DNA from 2 places in the Geobacillus sp. TFV-3 genome. Region 1 is predicted to be linked to the other one. Evidence: riboswitches for the same ligand, from Rfam matches in the RefSeq annotation. Region 1 holds a riboswitch; the other holds the start of a gene.

Region 1 (7,722 bases):
ATCGTCGACGATGTATACGTGAAGCGAGCAGGAAACAACGTCTTGTTGTGCATGTGCAAATGGAAAAATGAGGGACCATTGGAGGAAGCAAAATGAGGATGAGACAAGGGGCAATTTGCACGTTGACATGGGCAGAAGATATTACGTTAAACAACGTCGAATCGTTCCGCCAAGCGATGGAAAAGTTGCTGGACAAACGGGCGGACCAATTGATCGTCAACATGGAAGGGGTCAACTACATTAACAGCGCCGGACTCGGTGTCATCGCTGACAGCGTCATGGAGGCGAGAGCGCGACAAAAAGAGTTGGTTATTTCTGGAGTGGAAGGGTCGCTTGCGGAAATTTTCCATATTGTCAAATTTTCTTCGTTTATCAAACTATTTGCTACAGAGAAGGAAGCCATGGATTATTTCAGTGGAGAATGACGCTCTATGGTGGATGGGTTTGGGGAATATGTTCAACGTTATGACCACCTCGCGTGGCGGGAGTTGCTTCTCGCCTTGGAAAAAATGAATGTATTCGTTGGGCTGGGCGATTACGTGTATTGGCTTGCAGCGCCGGAACAAAGGAGGATCTTGTTCATTTCGTCATCATGCGAGCAGCTGTACGGCCTGCCTCCGGACGACTTTTACCGCGATCAAGACATATGGGAAAAAGTGTCCTACCCGGATGATCGCGCCAAGGCGGAAAGAAAATGGTCGCTCCTTTCGGGAGCGGATACGGGGGCCCAAACGTATCGCATCATCAATCAGCGGGATGGCTCCGTCCGTTGGGTGCTTGAACGGACGTTTCCTGTGCTTGGCGAATTCGGGGAAGTGAGGCTCGTCAGCGGGGTTGTCGCGGATTTGACAGAAGCAAAGCGAAACGAGAATGAACGGCAGCTCGCTGAACAAGTGTACAAAGCGATGGAACAGGCGATGCTCGTAACCGATGGTCAGTTTGTCGTTCAGTTTGTCAATCCGGCGTTCACAAAAGTCACTGGCCATGGTGTAGAAATCGTCGGTCAGCCGCTGCATACGCTTTACACGGGTTATTACGAGGGCTGGCTTTATGAGGTGATTCAAGCGCGAACTGGGGAAAGTGGAGAATGGAGGGGGTGGATTCGCTGGCGGCGGAAAAACGGTTCGGTCTATGTCAGGCAGACGACGGTGCGGGCTGTGCACGGCCATGATGGAGGAATTGCGTTTTACTTGTTTTTATTTGCCAGTCTAACTTACGAGAATTCATACATCGCAGCGATGAAAGATGACTTGCGGCTGGCCCGCGAGGTGCAAAAGCGCGTGTTGAGCAAGCCTCTGTCGGCCAAAGGAATCCAGATTGCCGGAACGTACATCCCATCGCGGGAGCTGGGCGGCGATATGTACGCCTGGTATCCGATCGACAAACAGCGGTACGGCATTTTTTTAATGGATGTGATGGGGCACGGGGCGGCGGCCTCGCTCATTTGCATGTCGGTCCGTTCGCTCTTAAACGGCGTCATCCGCAAAGGGATCGTTCCGACGGAAGTGTTTCGCGAGTTGAACCGCCATATGCGCCAGTTGTACCATGAAAACGGGCGGATGACGTATTATTTCACCGCCGTGTATGTTCTTGTGAATGTCAAGGAACGGATGATTGAATATGCATCAGCCGGCCATCCGCCGGGGTTTTTGTTCCAGCCGGACGGAACGGTGGCGGAATTGGACCGCGGCTGCGCGCCGATCGGGCTGCTTCCGCGCCTTTTTGTCAACAGCGGCCGGTTGCGCTACGAGCCGGGGGCGACGCTTGTGTTGTATTCCGACGGGGCGATTGAAGGGGAAACAGGCTCTGTCCGGCAAAAGATTGAAGCGTTCCGCGATGCGCTAACGCCGCATATTTTATTGGACGAGCAGGTGCTTTTGGACTATCTGCGCCGCCATTTTGCGCAAAAAGGGCCGCTTCCGGACGATTTTTCGGCGGTGGTGGCCAAGCTTGGCTAAGCGAGGGGAAAAGCCGCCTATATTCGGATGATCGATCCGCTTCACAAGCTGCTTTTTTTTGATGTATGAAATGGCACCGCAGTCAAGTTTGTCTCCCTCAAAGGGGGCGGTTGCAAAAATGGCCTTTTGGGTTATCCCTTTTTACGTGTTGTGAAAAGACGGGCAAATTCACTCCCGCCGCCCAAGATGGCGGCAAACACCAAACTATAGTATAGATTCCTTTCCACAATTTAGGTTAAAATAAAGACAATTACGCTGTTGATTGCGAATACAATATAAAAAAGCAAGAGGAGGGAAGGCATATGGCGGTGACAAATCCGGCTGGATTTTGGAAGCGGCTGTTGGCTAACTTGTTGGACGCCATCGTCGTTGGCATTCCGATTTCGATCATCGGCTATCTCATTACTGGCAGTTGGGAAACGAACTGGTTTACGTCGTTGGTGAACATCCTTTACGCGTTAATCGTTCCGGTTGTCTGGTACGGGTATACGGTCGGCAAGCGGATGCTTGGCATCCGAATTGCGAAAGTGAATGGCGGCAAAGTCGGCATCGGAACGATGTTTTTGCGTTCGTTTGTCGGCGGACTCGTCTATTTTATTACGTTTGGAATCGGTCTCGTTATTAGTGCAATTATGGTCGCTGCGAGAGAAGACAAACGGTCGATTCACGATTTTATCGCTGGGACGTATGTGACAACGGAAAAACCGACGGTGTAAACAATGGAAAAAGGCGGGCTTCCGGTAGAAGCCTGCTTTTTTTAGGTCGGCGATTCGAGGCAAGTTCATCGTAAGTTTGGATGGTGCGGCGTTGTACATCGTTCCATCCATTCGTACTCGGCATCGATTGAGGTTGGCGGCCATCGCATCAAACTCCCGAAGCACGATCGAGACAAGAACGCCGTCCAACATCTGTTGAACGAATGACTTCGCTTGTTGTCTTCGTAAGACAACTGAACTGTGGGGGGCGCAGGGATGGCTTGGTTGGAAGTCTGCTGTGGGGCGGGTGTTCTGAAGAATCTCCCACCTCTAATCCTTTGTGTAGGTGGGAGAGCGTTCAATTCTAAAAACATTTGCTTAGACGTGAGGAAGGAAAATGAATGAACATTCACGAATATGTCAATGTGGTGAAGGAGAGAAAAATGTTTGAGCAATAGAAATAAGGAGGAGAATGGTTTTGTCGTTAGCAAGTTATATCATCCGCACGATGTTCGTCGTCATTCCTGGCACGGCCGCGATTGGCATGGCGATATGCCTGGTCAACGGCATTCGCGGAGGGGCGTTTTGGTGGACGCTTGCTGCTACGTTGCTGTTTGGCGCGATGCTCGGTTTCGTTTCAGCAACGCTCAACTATCGGAGGTTTGTTGCACCAATTGCCGTTATTAATGAACATTTAGGCAAGATGACAGGGGGAGATTTGACGGTGCGCATACCGCTTGATCGCGTGCAGCAGCTGCGGCCGATTGCGTCGTCGTTAAACGATATGGCAAACGCTTGGCAAAGTGTGATGGGGCAAATCCAACATCATGCCGAAGAAGTAGCGCAATATTCTCAGCAGCTTGCTGCTGTCGCCGAACAGACGACGAAAGCGACAGAGCAAATTGCGACAACGATGGAAACTCTCGCAGCGAGTGCGGAGGAGCAGGCCGATGCTGTCCGCGCCACCGCCGCGTCCGTGCATGATATTTCCCAAACTTTGAGCAACGTCGCTTGCCATACGAAAGATGTGGTGCACCGCGCCGAGAAAACGTCGGCGAAAGCAGAGGACGGCAAGCAGTCAATCGGACAAATGTCGGAGCAAATGCAGTTCATTTACGATCATGTGCAAACGCTCGGCCAAGTGGTGAAAGGGCTTGGGGAGCGCTCCAATGAGATTGGACAGATTACGGAAGCGATCACCGGCATTGCGTCGCAGACGAATTTGTTGGCGCTCAATGCGGCGATCGAAGCGGCGCGCGCCGGTGAGCAAGGGAAAGGGTTTGCGGTTGTCGCGGATGAAGTGCGAAAGCTCGCAGAACAATCAGCGCGCTCAGCGCAACAAATTTCCGAGCTGATCGGTTACATTCAAGAAGAAACGAAGCGGGCGGTTGCGTCTGCCGAACGGGTGATCTCCGAAGTGGCGAAAGGATTGAACGTTGCGGCGGCATGCGGCCAATCATTTGCCCATATTCGCGAAGAGGTCGGCCAAGTGAGCCAACAAATTGGACAAGTATCGTCCGCCATCGAGCAAATGACGGAGCATGCCCGCCAAGTGAGCGACGCACTCCAACAGATGACCAATATTGTCGAACAGTCAGCGTCCGGTGCGGCCAACGTATCGGCAGCAACGCAGGAACAAATGGCTTCCGTCGAGGAAATCGCCTCTTCGTCGACATCGCTCGGTCAGATGGCGGACGAGATGCGGGCAATGCTGAAGAAATTTTCTGTGTGAGTGAGGAAAAGGACGCTTTCTCCGAGAAAGAGGGACTTTCAAACGACGTGTGGGAGTCAAGGTTTGGAATAAAATGGTTTGCATCTTTGTCAATAGCCTGATAAAATAAAAAAGTCAGTCATCATTGTTATACGCTTATCTGCTAGGGGAGTCCGAGAGCCGGGCTGAGAAAAGAACGCGATGAAGTTCTTTGACCCTTTGAACCTGATCTGGGTCATGCCAGCGTAGGGAAGCAGGCAGCGGGAACAGATGGACGTGTCTTGTTCATTTGGCCTTTTGCCTTCGATCAGGTTCCGGTGTCGGAACCTGTTTTTATTTTGAATCGGCCGCCATCGCCTATTCTCGTGTTTGCCCCGCTTCAGACGGTGTGGCTTCGGATCTGATCTTTCATAATTTTATGTTGAAAGGGGAAGCCACGCATGGAAACCATCCGCTCGTTTATGTCGTTTCCGGAAAGCCGCAAAGTGTACATCGAAGGGTCGCGCCCGGATGTGCGCGTGCCGATGAGAGAAATTGCTTTGTCGCCAACGAAAACGCCGCAAGGAATGGTGGAAAACAAACCGGTGCGTGTCTACGATACGACGGGCCCGTATACGGATCCCGATTTTGAACCGGACGTGGAAAAAGGCTTGCCTCCCCTTCGCCGCCGCTGGATCATTGAGCGCGGTGATGTGGAGGAAATGGAGCAGTCTTCTGTTGCGATTCAGTGTTCGCTTCCGTTTGTGCACCGTCCATTGAGGGCAAAGCCCGGAAAAACCGTGACACAAATGCATTACGCCAAACGGGGGATCATTACGCCAGAAATGGAGTTTGTCGCGATTCGTGAACAAATTGATCCAGAAATTGTCCGTCAAGAAGTCGCCGCTGGTCGGGCCATTATTCCGGCCAATATTAACCATCCAGAGAGCGAACCGATGATCATTGGCCGTCGTTTCCATGTGAAAATTAATGCCAATATCGGCAACTCGGCTGTTTCTTCATCGATTGAAGACGAAGTGGAAAAACTGCTTTGGGCGGTGCGCTGGGGCGCCGATACGGTCATGGATTTATCGACCGGCAAACACATTCATGAAACGCGCGAGTACATCATCCGCAATTCTCCGGTTCCCGTGGGAACAGTGCCGATTTATCAGGCGCTTGAGAAAGTAGGAGGGGCGCCGGAGAAGTTGACATGGGACGTGTACCGCGAGACGCTCATTGAGCAGGCGGAACAAGGCGTCGACTACATGACGATCCACGCCGGTGTGCGGCTTCATTACATTCCGCTCACCGCCAACCGGACGACCGGAATTGTATCGCGCGGCGGCTCGATCATCGCCCAATGGTGTTTGGCCCACCATGAAGAAAACTTTTTGTATACGCATTTTGAAGAAATATGCGAGATTTTGAAACAATACGATGTTGCGATCTCCCTTGGCGACGGCTTGCGCCCCGGCTCCATCGCCGACGCGAACGATGAGGCGCAGTTTGCCGAGCTCGAAACGCTCGGCGAGCTGACGAAAATCGCCTGGAAGCATGACGTGCAAGTGATGATCGAGGGGCCGGGGCACATTCCGATGCATAAAATTCGCGAAAATGTCGAGCGGGAACAGGAGCTTTGCCACGGGGCGCCGTTTTATACGTTAGGGCCGCTTGTCACCGACATCGCGCCCGGGTATGACCATATTACGTCAGCGATTGGCGCCGCCATCATTGGCGCTTATGGAACGGCGATGCTTTGTTACGTAACGCCCAAAGAACATTTAGGGTTGCCGAATAAAGAGGACGTACGCGCCGGGGTCGTGGCCTATAAAATCGCCGCCCATGCGGCTGATCTGGCAAAAGGGCATCCAGCCGCTCAGCAGCGTGACGACGCGCTCTCGAAAGCGCGCTTTGAATTTCGCTGGAACGACCAGTTCAACTTATCGCTTGACCCGGAGCGGGCCCGCGAATACCATGATGAAACATTGCCGGCTGAGGCGGCGAAAACGGCCCATTTTTGTTCGATGTGCGGGCCGAAATTTTGTTCCATGAACATTTCACATGAACTGCAACGGAAAATCAAAGAGGAGGGGATGAAAGAAAAAGCGCAACAATTTATTCGGCAAGGGTCGTCGCTGTATCAATGACAAGAAGCGTGCTGTGATGCTCGGCATGGTGGAGAGGAATGGAGGTTCGATCAACGGAAAAAGCATGAGCTGGAAAACGCTCGGTGCTGATCGAAGCAGCAGGGGGGGCGAACGTTCATCGCCCCTCTTGTTTGTCCTGCAAATTGGCGCGGTTCATTACTATTTTAAAAATATATAATTTTTTAAAAATATATTTACAAATCATTTCGGATTGATTATGATAATGGCATAAGGCGCAAATTTCTAGTCATAGAATGATTATGCGGGGAAAACTGCGCAGTCTATCGCGGCGCCTTCGCCGGCGTTTCGCTTCCATAGACAGCGGCCAGTTGCGTCATCGAAGCATGGATGATGCCGGCCGCTTCTTTTTATGGCGAAAGGGCTGGGTTTCAGAAGGTTGATCGCGTTTTTCTAGCAACTTAGTGAAAAAGCCCGCTTTTTGAGAAAAAAGATTTTGATGATGTCTTGATGTGAGAAAGCCATTGGTATGATAGGCTGCTTCGTGAACGTGAGATGGGCATGAGGGCGGTGGGCGTGCGCATAAACTGAAACGAAGGGCCATGAGGAGGGATGGGATTGAACACATTTTCCGATATTGTGCAGACGATGCCGCCATATTTGTTCTCCCGATTTCAGAAGAAAAAAGAAGAACTGCTCCAGCGAGGGGTCGATGTCATTGATTTAGGGATCGGCGCCCCCGATTTGCCGCCTCCTTCCTTTGTCATCGAAGCGTTGAAAGAAGCGCTCGATGCACCAGAACACTATACGTATTCGCCATATGGCGGCTGCAGGGAGTATCGGGAAGCGGTCGCGCGTTTTTATGAACGGGAATATGGCGTCAAGCTCGATCCCGAGACCGAGGTGTTGGCGTTAATTGGCTCGAAAGAAGGAATCGTCCATTTGCTGCAAGCCGTTCTCAATCCCGGCGAGCTCGCCTTAGTGCCTGATCCGGGCTATCCCGTCTACCGGACGGCGGTCCATTTTGCCCGCGGCCAGAGCCTATCGCTTCCGCTCGATGCGCAACATGGCTACGCGCCTCGGTTTGATGCGCTTCCCTCGTCCGTTTATGACCAAGCGAAAATCATGTTTCTCAATTATCCGAGCAATCCGACGGCCGCCACGGTCGATTTGAGCGTGTTGGCTGAAGCCGTTTCCCTTGCCCGTCAGCACCAGATGTTCATTGCCCATGATGCGGCCTACTCGTTTGTGACGTTTGCCGGTTTTCGGGC
Region 2 (7,722 bases), 2.3 Mb from region 1:
GCAGACCGGTCAACGGGCTGAGCAAAATGCCGTTCCGGTAATGGCCGGCGGCGACGAATAAGCCGCGCCTCTCCGGATGCTCGCCTAGATAAGGCAAGCCATCTTCGGTCTGCGGCCGGATGCCGCTCCATGCCCTTACCCACTCCGCCTTTTCAATGTCCGGAACAAGGTGGGCGGCGCGATGAAGCAAGTTCATCACCCCACCGGCCGATACGCGCCGGTCGAACGTGCTGGGCGTGGACGTTGCTCCGATGAGCAGTCGGTTCCCCGATTTTGGAACAATATAGCACCCGTTTTTCGCAAATACAGTCGTTTGCAACAACGGAACTGGAGTGCGCACCATGACGCACTCCCCTTTGACCGGGTAAACGGAAAGCGAAAGCCCAACCCGCGCGCCGAGCCGCGCCGCCCAAGCTCCGGAAGCGATGACGACCGCCTCGGCGGCAAACGTCCCGCCTGTTGTGTCTAGCACATGCCCACTGCTGTCGGAACGGATGTCGAACACTTCCGTATACTCGTACAGACAAGCACCGGCGGAGGCGGCGGCATAGGCGAGAGCGGCGGCGAAATCCGGCGCGCTCACTTGCCCATCGCCAGGGATGTACATCGCTCCAGCAATCGCTTCCCCCGCCAGGCGCGGCTCGATGTCAAGCGCCTCCCCTTTCGTGAGCCACTGCACCGGCTCGCCTATAACCCGCCAAAATGTATAATGGCGGTGGAGATCGTCTGCTTCCTCCTCCGTTGTCGCTAGTTTGATCATTCCTTTTTCGACAAGGCCGATATCGATGCCGGTCCTCTCCCTCAGCTCTTCAGCCAAGGCCGGCATGAGCGCCCGGCTTTGTAAGGCAAGCGGCACGAGCGGACTCCGCGCCGAAAACTCCGATTGCGCCCCGAGCATGCCAGCCGCCGCACTTGACGCCCCGCTTCCCATCGTTCCTTTTTCGAAAATGGCGACGCGATGCCGCCGCTTGGCGAGCTCAAAGCCGATGGCCGCCCCGATCACCCCGCCGCCGATGATGGCGACGTCATACCGATGCGTCATCCCCTATCCCCTCCATTTCACGATGTCTGCCAGCCGTTTAGCCTCAGCAACAGGGTCGGCTGCGAAAAAAACAGCCGACAATACCGCCACCCCGGACGCGCCTGCTTCCAACACTTGACGGGCGTTGCCGGCATGAATGCCGCCGATGGCGATGACTGGAATGGACACGGCAGCAGCGATTTCGGCAAGCGAATCCAACCCACGCGGCGGCAAACCGGGCTTGCTGTCCGTCGAAAAAATATGACCATACAAACAAAAGTGAGCGCCATCCTGTTCGGCTTGTTTCGCCTCCTCTGACCCGTGCACCGAGCAGCCAACCATCAAGTCCGGAAACGAGCAGCGGACGGCGCGCACCGGCAGGCTGTGATAAGCAAGCTGCACCCCTTTGACACCATAAACGACAGCGACGTCAACTCGGTCATTGACCACAATTTTTCGCGGCGGCACCCCGGCGCGAAGCAACGCGGTGACGAACTCGGCCACTTCGCGCGCTGTCTTTTCCTTTTCACGAATATGAATGAAATCGGCATACGGATGAACATGGGCGCAAATCGCCGCGAACTCATCGGCTGTCTGCCGTCCCGTCGAAATGAAATGAAGAATCCCCATCGCCATCCCTTTTCCTCTATCGGACATCGCTGGTCGGGATATATGGATAATGTATGCCGGCATAATAAGCCGCCAGCATCAAGGCGGCGAACAAGGCGACAAACAGGACATCATATTTGCCAAACCCTATTTCATAGTAAAACGTGCGCCGCCCATTCCCGGAAAATCGCTTTGCCTCCATCGCGACCGCAATGCGCTGGGCGCGGCGGATGCTTTGCGACAACAGCGGAATGGCGTAGCGCTTCACTTTGCTGAGGCCGCCCTTGTTCGGCACGCCGCGCACTTTTAACGCATAGCGGATCGTCTGAAACTCTTCAAGCATAATCGGCAACAGGCGAACGGCCGCCAAAAAACTGTATGCATACTTCGGCTTCAGCTTCAGCTGTTGCATGAGTGAATAAAACAGATGCACCGGCCGAGTCGTCAGCGAAAAAATCAACCCGAGAAGCCCAAGCGCCAAAGCGCGAAACCCGATATGCACTCCGCGCCAAAAGCTTTCCGCCGTAATATGGATGAGCCCCCAGCGAACCCATGTCGTCGTTCCTTCGCCAAACATCATCATCGATGAGGCCGTCGAAACAAAGACGAGGAAAAACGGCAAAAACAGCCAAAACAACACGTTTGCCGGATAGCCGGTGCCAAAGCAAAACAAAACAAACAGAGCGAGCGAAACGTTGATCAGTACGTTCGGGTTATGAATGAACAACACAGCGAAAAAGAGCACGACAAGCACAATGAGCTTTAAGCTCGGGTTCGTCTCATGAAGCCATGTCTCGCGGCAGCGAACCTCCCATTTCATCGCCCCGCCCCACCTTCCGCCAACACCGGCTCTCGGATGTCAAGCTGTTCGTCCCGAACAAGCGTCCCGTCTTCAATCACCCACCGTCTCGTCGCAAAGCGGCGGACGATTTGTTCGTCATGTGTAACCATCATGATCGCCGCTCCTTGTTCGCGGTGCGCTTCAAGCATTTCAAGCAAAGCAAACGTGTTTTTCGCGTCTTGACCAAACGTCGGCTCATCAAGCAAAAAGAGGCGTTGGCCGGCGACGATCGAAGCAGCGACGCTCAACCGCCGTTTTTGCCCAATCGACAGCTGGTACGGGTGTTGGTCTTGCTGCTCAACAAGGTCAAATTCACGCAACAGGCGAGCGATCGTTTCCTCAATTTCCGCTTCCGGCCGCCCTTCAAGCCGAAGCGAGTAGGCGAGCTCTTCGCGAACCGAATGGGTGACAAATTGCCAATCCGGATTTTGGAAAACAAAGGCAATATGGCGGTAGAGCGGGTGTTGCTGCTTGATGTCGGCCCCTAGCAGCACATACTCGCCGTCTGTATGAATGAGTTGCATAAGCGCGTGCAACAACGTGCTTTTACCGGCGCCGTTTTTTCCGGTGACGGCAATCCATTCGCCCGCATGCACCGTTGCTTCAGGAACATAAATTTTCGCCTCCCGGCCGCGGAACCCGCGAAAACGGGCGAGGCGAAGAAGCTCCTCGCCTTGATGGCGATTTCGCCGCCTTGCCGTCCGGTCATAGTCGTCCCAGACGCCTGGATACCAAATCCCTTCAGCGGCAATCACGTCTTTATAGTCGGAAAACACCGCCTTCGCCTCGCCGTCGGCGATGATGCGCCCATCGCGGCCGAACAAGACAATGCGATCCACAAAGTCGAGCACATGGTCAATTTTATGCTCGACGATGACAACCGTTTTGCCGCGGCCCACCTGCTTCACCGTTTGCCATACCGCCTTCGTCCCTTCTTCATCGAGCAGCGCCGTCGGCTCATCCAAAAACAAGACATCCGGCTCAAGCGCCAGCACCGAAGCAAGAGCCAACCGCTGCTTCATCCCGCCGGAAAGCGCATGAATATCAGTATGCGGGGCGATCTCCAAACCGACCTGGTCCAGCAGGGCGCGGATGCGGACGGGCATCTCATAGCGCGGCACGCTTCGATTTTCCAGGGCAAAAGCGATTTCCTCGTCCGCATACGGCATGCAAAATTGCGCATCAGGATCTTGGAAAACATAGCCCCACCGTTCCGGCCGCTCAAGGCGCTCCGCTTTCATCGGCACATCGATCGAGTGGGGAATGATGCCAGCCATCACTTGCAATAATGTCGACTTGCCGCATCCCGACGGACCAAGGAGGAGCACTTTCTCCCCCTCGGCAATCGAAAGCGACAAGTCGCGAAACAACAGTCCGTCGCTCCCGGGAAATTTCAGGCGCAGCCGATCAATCGCAATTGCTTGTTTCATCGCCATTCGCCGCCTTACCGGTTCAACGCATCGTAATCGTCTTTCGAGGCCGGCCGCCACATTTGCGTCACTCCGGTTTTTTCGAGCGCTTTCGCCAATGAAACAGCAAACACACCGGAGATGAGGATGGCGCCGATAAAACGCGCCAGCAAAAAGAGCGCCATATTCCATGGAGCAAGCGCTCCAATATAGCCTTTGTAAAAATCCATGATGAGCGAGCCGACCGTCGCCCCGACCGCGCCGAGCGAGACAACGAACACATCAAAGCGCCGATAGCGGAAGACGGCAAAGACAAGCTCGGCCAACAGCCCTTGGACGACCCCGTAAATGAGCACTTCAAGCCCCCATTGCGATCCCATGATCAGCTCGCCGGACGAAGCCGCAATCTCCGCAAGCAACGCCACCCCTGGTTTGCGGATCAACAAATAGGCGAGCGAGGAGGCGATAAACCACATGCCGTAAATAAGTTGATCGAGATGAAACCCTACTGCTCCCACCGCGCTATATAGCGGTCCCCATAATTTGTAAATAACGCCAAACACAATGGCAATGACGATCGTCGTTAAAATATCCGCCAATTTTAACCCTTTTGTTTTCACTTCCATCCTGTTCTCCTCCTTGTCTTGCGTCAACGGCTCGCCGCCAATTCAGCCGACGGCCACTGCTCAAGCCGATACGCCATCTCCCAAAACTCGTACTCATATTCACTGCTGATGAGGAAATGCCGCTTCATCCGATGGCGATCCTCTTCGGTGACCGCGTCAGCGATGTTGTCAAGCCGCGCGATTTGCTCTTCAACAAGCGAGCGGAACCAATCCGAACTGTAGGTGCCGATCCATTTTTCATAAATCGGATCATTCGGCCGGCACGTTTTCAAGCGCTCGCCAATTTCGTAATACAGCCAGTAGCACGGCAAAATGGCAGCGATGACATCGCCGAGATGCCCTTCGTACGCCGCGCGGTACATGTGCGACGTATAGGCGTACGCCGTCGGCGCCGGAATGAACGCCGCCCTTTCCTCTTCCGTAATGCCCAAGAGCTTGGCGAACGTTTCATGCAGCGACAGCTCAGCTTCGCAAGTGCTTTGTGCATGGTGCGCCAACCGGGCTGTCGTCGCCAAATCCGGCGATTTCGCCGCCCCGATCGCCTGCACGCGGGCAAAATGGCGCAAATAATAGGCATCTTGCATCACGTAATAGCGAAACTTCTCGCGCGCAAGCGTCCCTTGGCCAAGCTCCTGAACAAACGGATGGCGGAAACTCGCCTGCCAGATCGGATCGGCCGCTTGGCGCAATTGTTTGGCAAATGACATTCGTTTTCCCCCTTTTTGGCAAAATAAAAACGCCGCTTCCTTTGCCGATTGGCGTAAAGAAAGCGGCGTGGGCATGCGACGTTGGCAAGGCAAAGCCTAGCCTTGCTGTGCTGCTCCTCCACTTCCCTACGCTGGCATTACCCAGATCAGGTGCTAAGGGTCTCAAAGGCACACTTTGATCTCAGCCTTTCTAAAGGCCCCCCTAGTGGATGATGGTGCAATTTTCAGTTTTCTTTACACTTAATCATACCATGGCACGAACGATTGTCAATCCTTTTTTCGCCGACGTTGCGCTGCGCGTTTCAATCCGCTATGATGGAAACGCAACAATTGACGATGGAATGGGAGTGGAAACGATGGCAAAGGTCATCCTCAAACGAGAACGAAAAAAACGGCTTGAGCAAGGGCATCCATGGATTTTTCAAAGTGAAGTCGACCGCATCGAAGGTGATGCGGCGCCGGGCGACTTCGTTGACGTTTACAATCATCAAGGCTATTGGCTGGCGAAAGGATATATCAACCCCGCTTCACAAATCATCGTCCGCGTTTTGACGCAAAACCGAAACGATGAACTTGATGAGCGCTTTTTCATCGACCGCATCCGTCAGGCGTGGGCGTACCGTGAACGGATGATTCCCGGCGTTCGCTCCTGCCGCGCCGTCTATGGCGAGGCCGACTTTTTGCCCGGATTGATCGTCGACAAATATGAAGATGTGCTTGTTGTGCAAATTTTGGCGCTCGGCATGGAAAGACGGAAAGACTGGATTTTGCGCGGCTTGCTTGACGTGTTCGCCCCAAGGGCCATTTATTTGCGCAACGATGTGTCCGTTCGGGAGCTTGAAGGTCTCAAACAAGAAAAGGGCTTTTGGTACGGGGAAGGGGAAACGGAAATCGAAATCGAGGAAAACGGCGTGAAATACATCGTCGATATTGAAAACGGACAAAAAACCGGCTTTTTCTTCGACCAACGGCAAAACCGCGCCGCCCTTCGTCCGCTGATCGGTCCGGAGACGACCGTGCTCGACTGCTTCACCCATACCGGCTCGTTTATGCTAAACGCTTGTCTGTACGGAGCAAAACATGCCACAGCAGTCGACATTTCGGAACATGCCATCGAAACGGCAAAACGGAACGCCGCGTTAAACGGATTCACAAACGTTGAATTTGTCGTCGCCAACGCCTTCGACTATTTGCGCGAATCGGTGCGCGCCGGCAAACAGTGGGATGTCGTCATCATCGACCCCCCGGCGTTCGCGAAATCGGCCCATGCCGTCCCGAAGGCGCTGCGCGGCTATAAAGACATTAACTTAAACGGTTTGAAGCTTGTGAAAGACGGCGGCTTTTTCGTCACATCAAGCTGCTCGTACCACGTCCGCCCGCACCTGTTTCAAGAGATGATCGCCGACGCAGCATTTGACGCAAAAAAAGTGCTGCGTCAAGTATATTGGAACGGCGCCGGCTACGACCACCCGAAACTCCTTGCCGCGGAAGAAGGCGACTACTTAAAATTCGCTATTTACGAAGTGCATTCCCGCCGGTGAAGAACCTAGCTAAAAACGCTTAGGGGCTATCCCTAAGCGTTTTTTCCCGCCTTTGAACGAAGGGGCTGCTCTCTGTGCAAGACGGTCCAATAGACAAGCATTGAAAGGAGCACAGAACCGGCGGCGGCCAAATAAATGCTCGGATAGCCGAACCAATGGCTGATTTGGCCAAACACCATCGCCCCGACGCCGACCCCTAAATCAAAAAACGAGAAAAATGTCGCGTTCGCCATTCCCTTGCGGTGGGCAGGCGCCCGCTCGACGGACCACGCCTGCAGCCCCGGTTGCACCATGCCAAAGCCGAAACCGTATAGCACCGCCGCCAAAAGCAACGCCCATTCTCCCGGCAGCCAAGCGAGAAGAAGCATCGCCAGCAAAATAAGCCCCGCCCCAGGTAGAAAAACGGCCCGATGCCCTTTTCGATCATACAACTGGCCAGCGAACGTTCGCGTCACCATCAAGGCAAGCGCGTAAAGCAAAAAGTACAGCTGCAGGCCGCCGATCTGTTTTTGCGCCGTATATAGAGGCAAGAATGAGGCGATGCCGCCGAACGTCACCGTCAAGAAAAACAACAGCAACGACGGAGTCAAAGCGCTTTTTTCATACAAGTCCCATCTGTTCTCCCCTTTACCATGCACGGCTTCCGCTTTTTTATACGTGATCGCGGCGGCAAACAGCACCGAAGCGACTCCAAGCGCCGCACAAATGGCAAACAGATGGCTAAACGGAATCATAGCGGCAAGCACAAGTCCAAGCGACGGACCAAACGCCAAGGCGATACTCCCAGACAGCCCGTAATAGCCCATTCCTTCACCGCGGCGGCTCGCTGGAACGATGTCCGTTGCCACCGTTCCGGAAGCGGTTGTCGAAAACCCCCAACCGATTCCTTGGACGACCCGCATCAAAAAGAGAAAGAAAATACTTGAGATCAAGCTGTAGGAACCGACAGAAACGACAAAAATGAGAAG

Evidence for each region. Region 1 has a riboswitch for thiamine pyrophosphate ahead of thiC (phosphomethylpyrimidine synthase ThiC). Riboswitches for the same ligand answer to the same signal wherever they lie in the genome.
Region 2: it holds a riboswitch for thiamine pyrophosphate, as region 1 does, so the genes downstream of both, tenA (thiaminase II) here and thiC (phosphomethylpyrimidine synthase ThiC) in region 1, are expected to answer to the same signal.

The regions. Positions count from the first base shown of each region.
Region 1 is NZ_MPSP01000001.1:462,132-469,853, forward strand. It holds gene BJQ97_RS02315 (ATP-binding protein) at 1-96, shown strand, start outside; gene BJQ97_RS02320 (STAS domain-containing protein) at 93-425, shown strand; gene BJQ97_RS02325 (SpoIIE family protein phosphatase) at 432-1,958, shown strand; gene BJQ97_RS02330 (RDD family protein) at 2,261-2,674, shown strand; gene BJQ97_RS02335 (methyl-accepting chemotaxis protein) at 3,132-4,385, shown strand; TPP riboswitch at 4,520-4,633, shown strand; gene thiC (phosphomethylpyrimidine synthase ThiC) at 4,805-6,493, shown strand; gene BJQ97_RS02345 (aminotransferase class I/II-fold pyridoxal phosphate-dependent enzyme) at 7,070-7,722, shown strand, end outside.
Region 2 is NZ_MPSP01000001.1:2,764,569-2,772,290, forward strand. It holds gene thiO (glycine oxidase ThiO) at 1-1,042, opposite strand, end outside; gene tenI (thiazole tautomerase TenI) at 1,046-1,651, opposite strand; gene BJQ97_RS13970 (energy-coupling factor transporter transmembrane component T family protein) at 1,668-2,450, opposite strand; gene BJQ97_RS13975 (ABC transporter ATP-binding protein) at 2,447-3,901, opposite strand; gene BJQ97_RS13980 (ECF transporter S component) at 3,916-4,506, opposite strand; gene tenA (thiaminase II) at 4,530-5,213, opposite strand; TPP riboswitch at 5,320-5,427, opposite strand; gene BJQ97_RS13990 (class I SAM-dependent rRNA methyltransferase) at 5,570-6,754, shown strand; gene BJQ97_RS13995 (MFS transporter) at 6,787-7,722, opposite strand, start outside.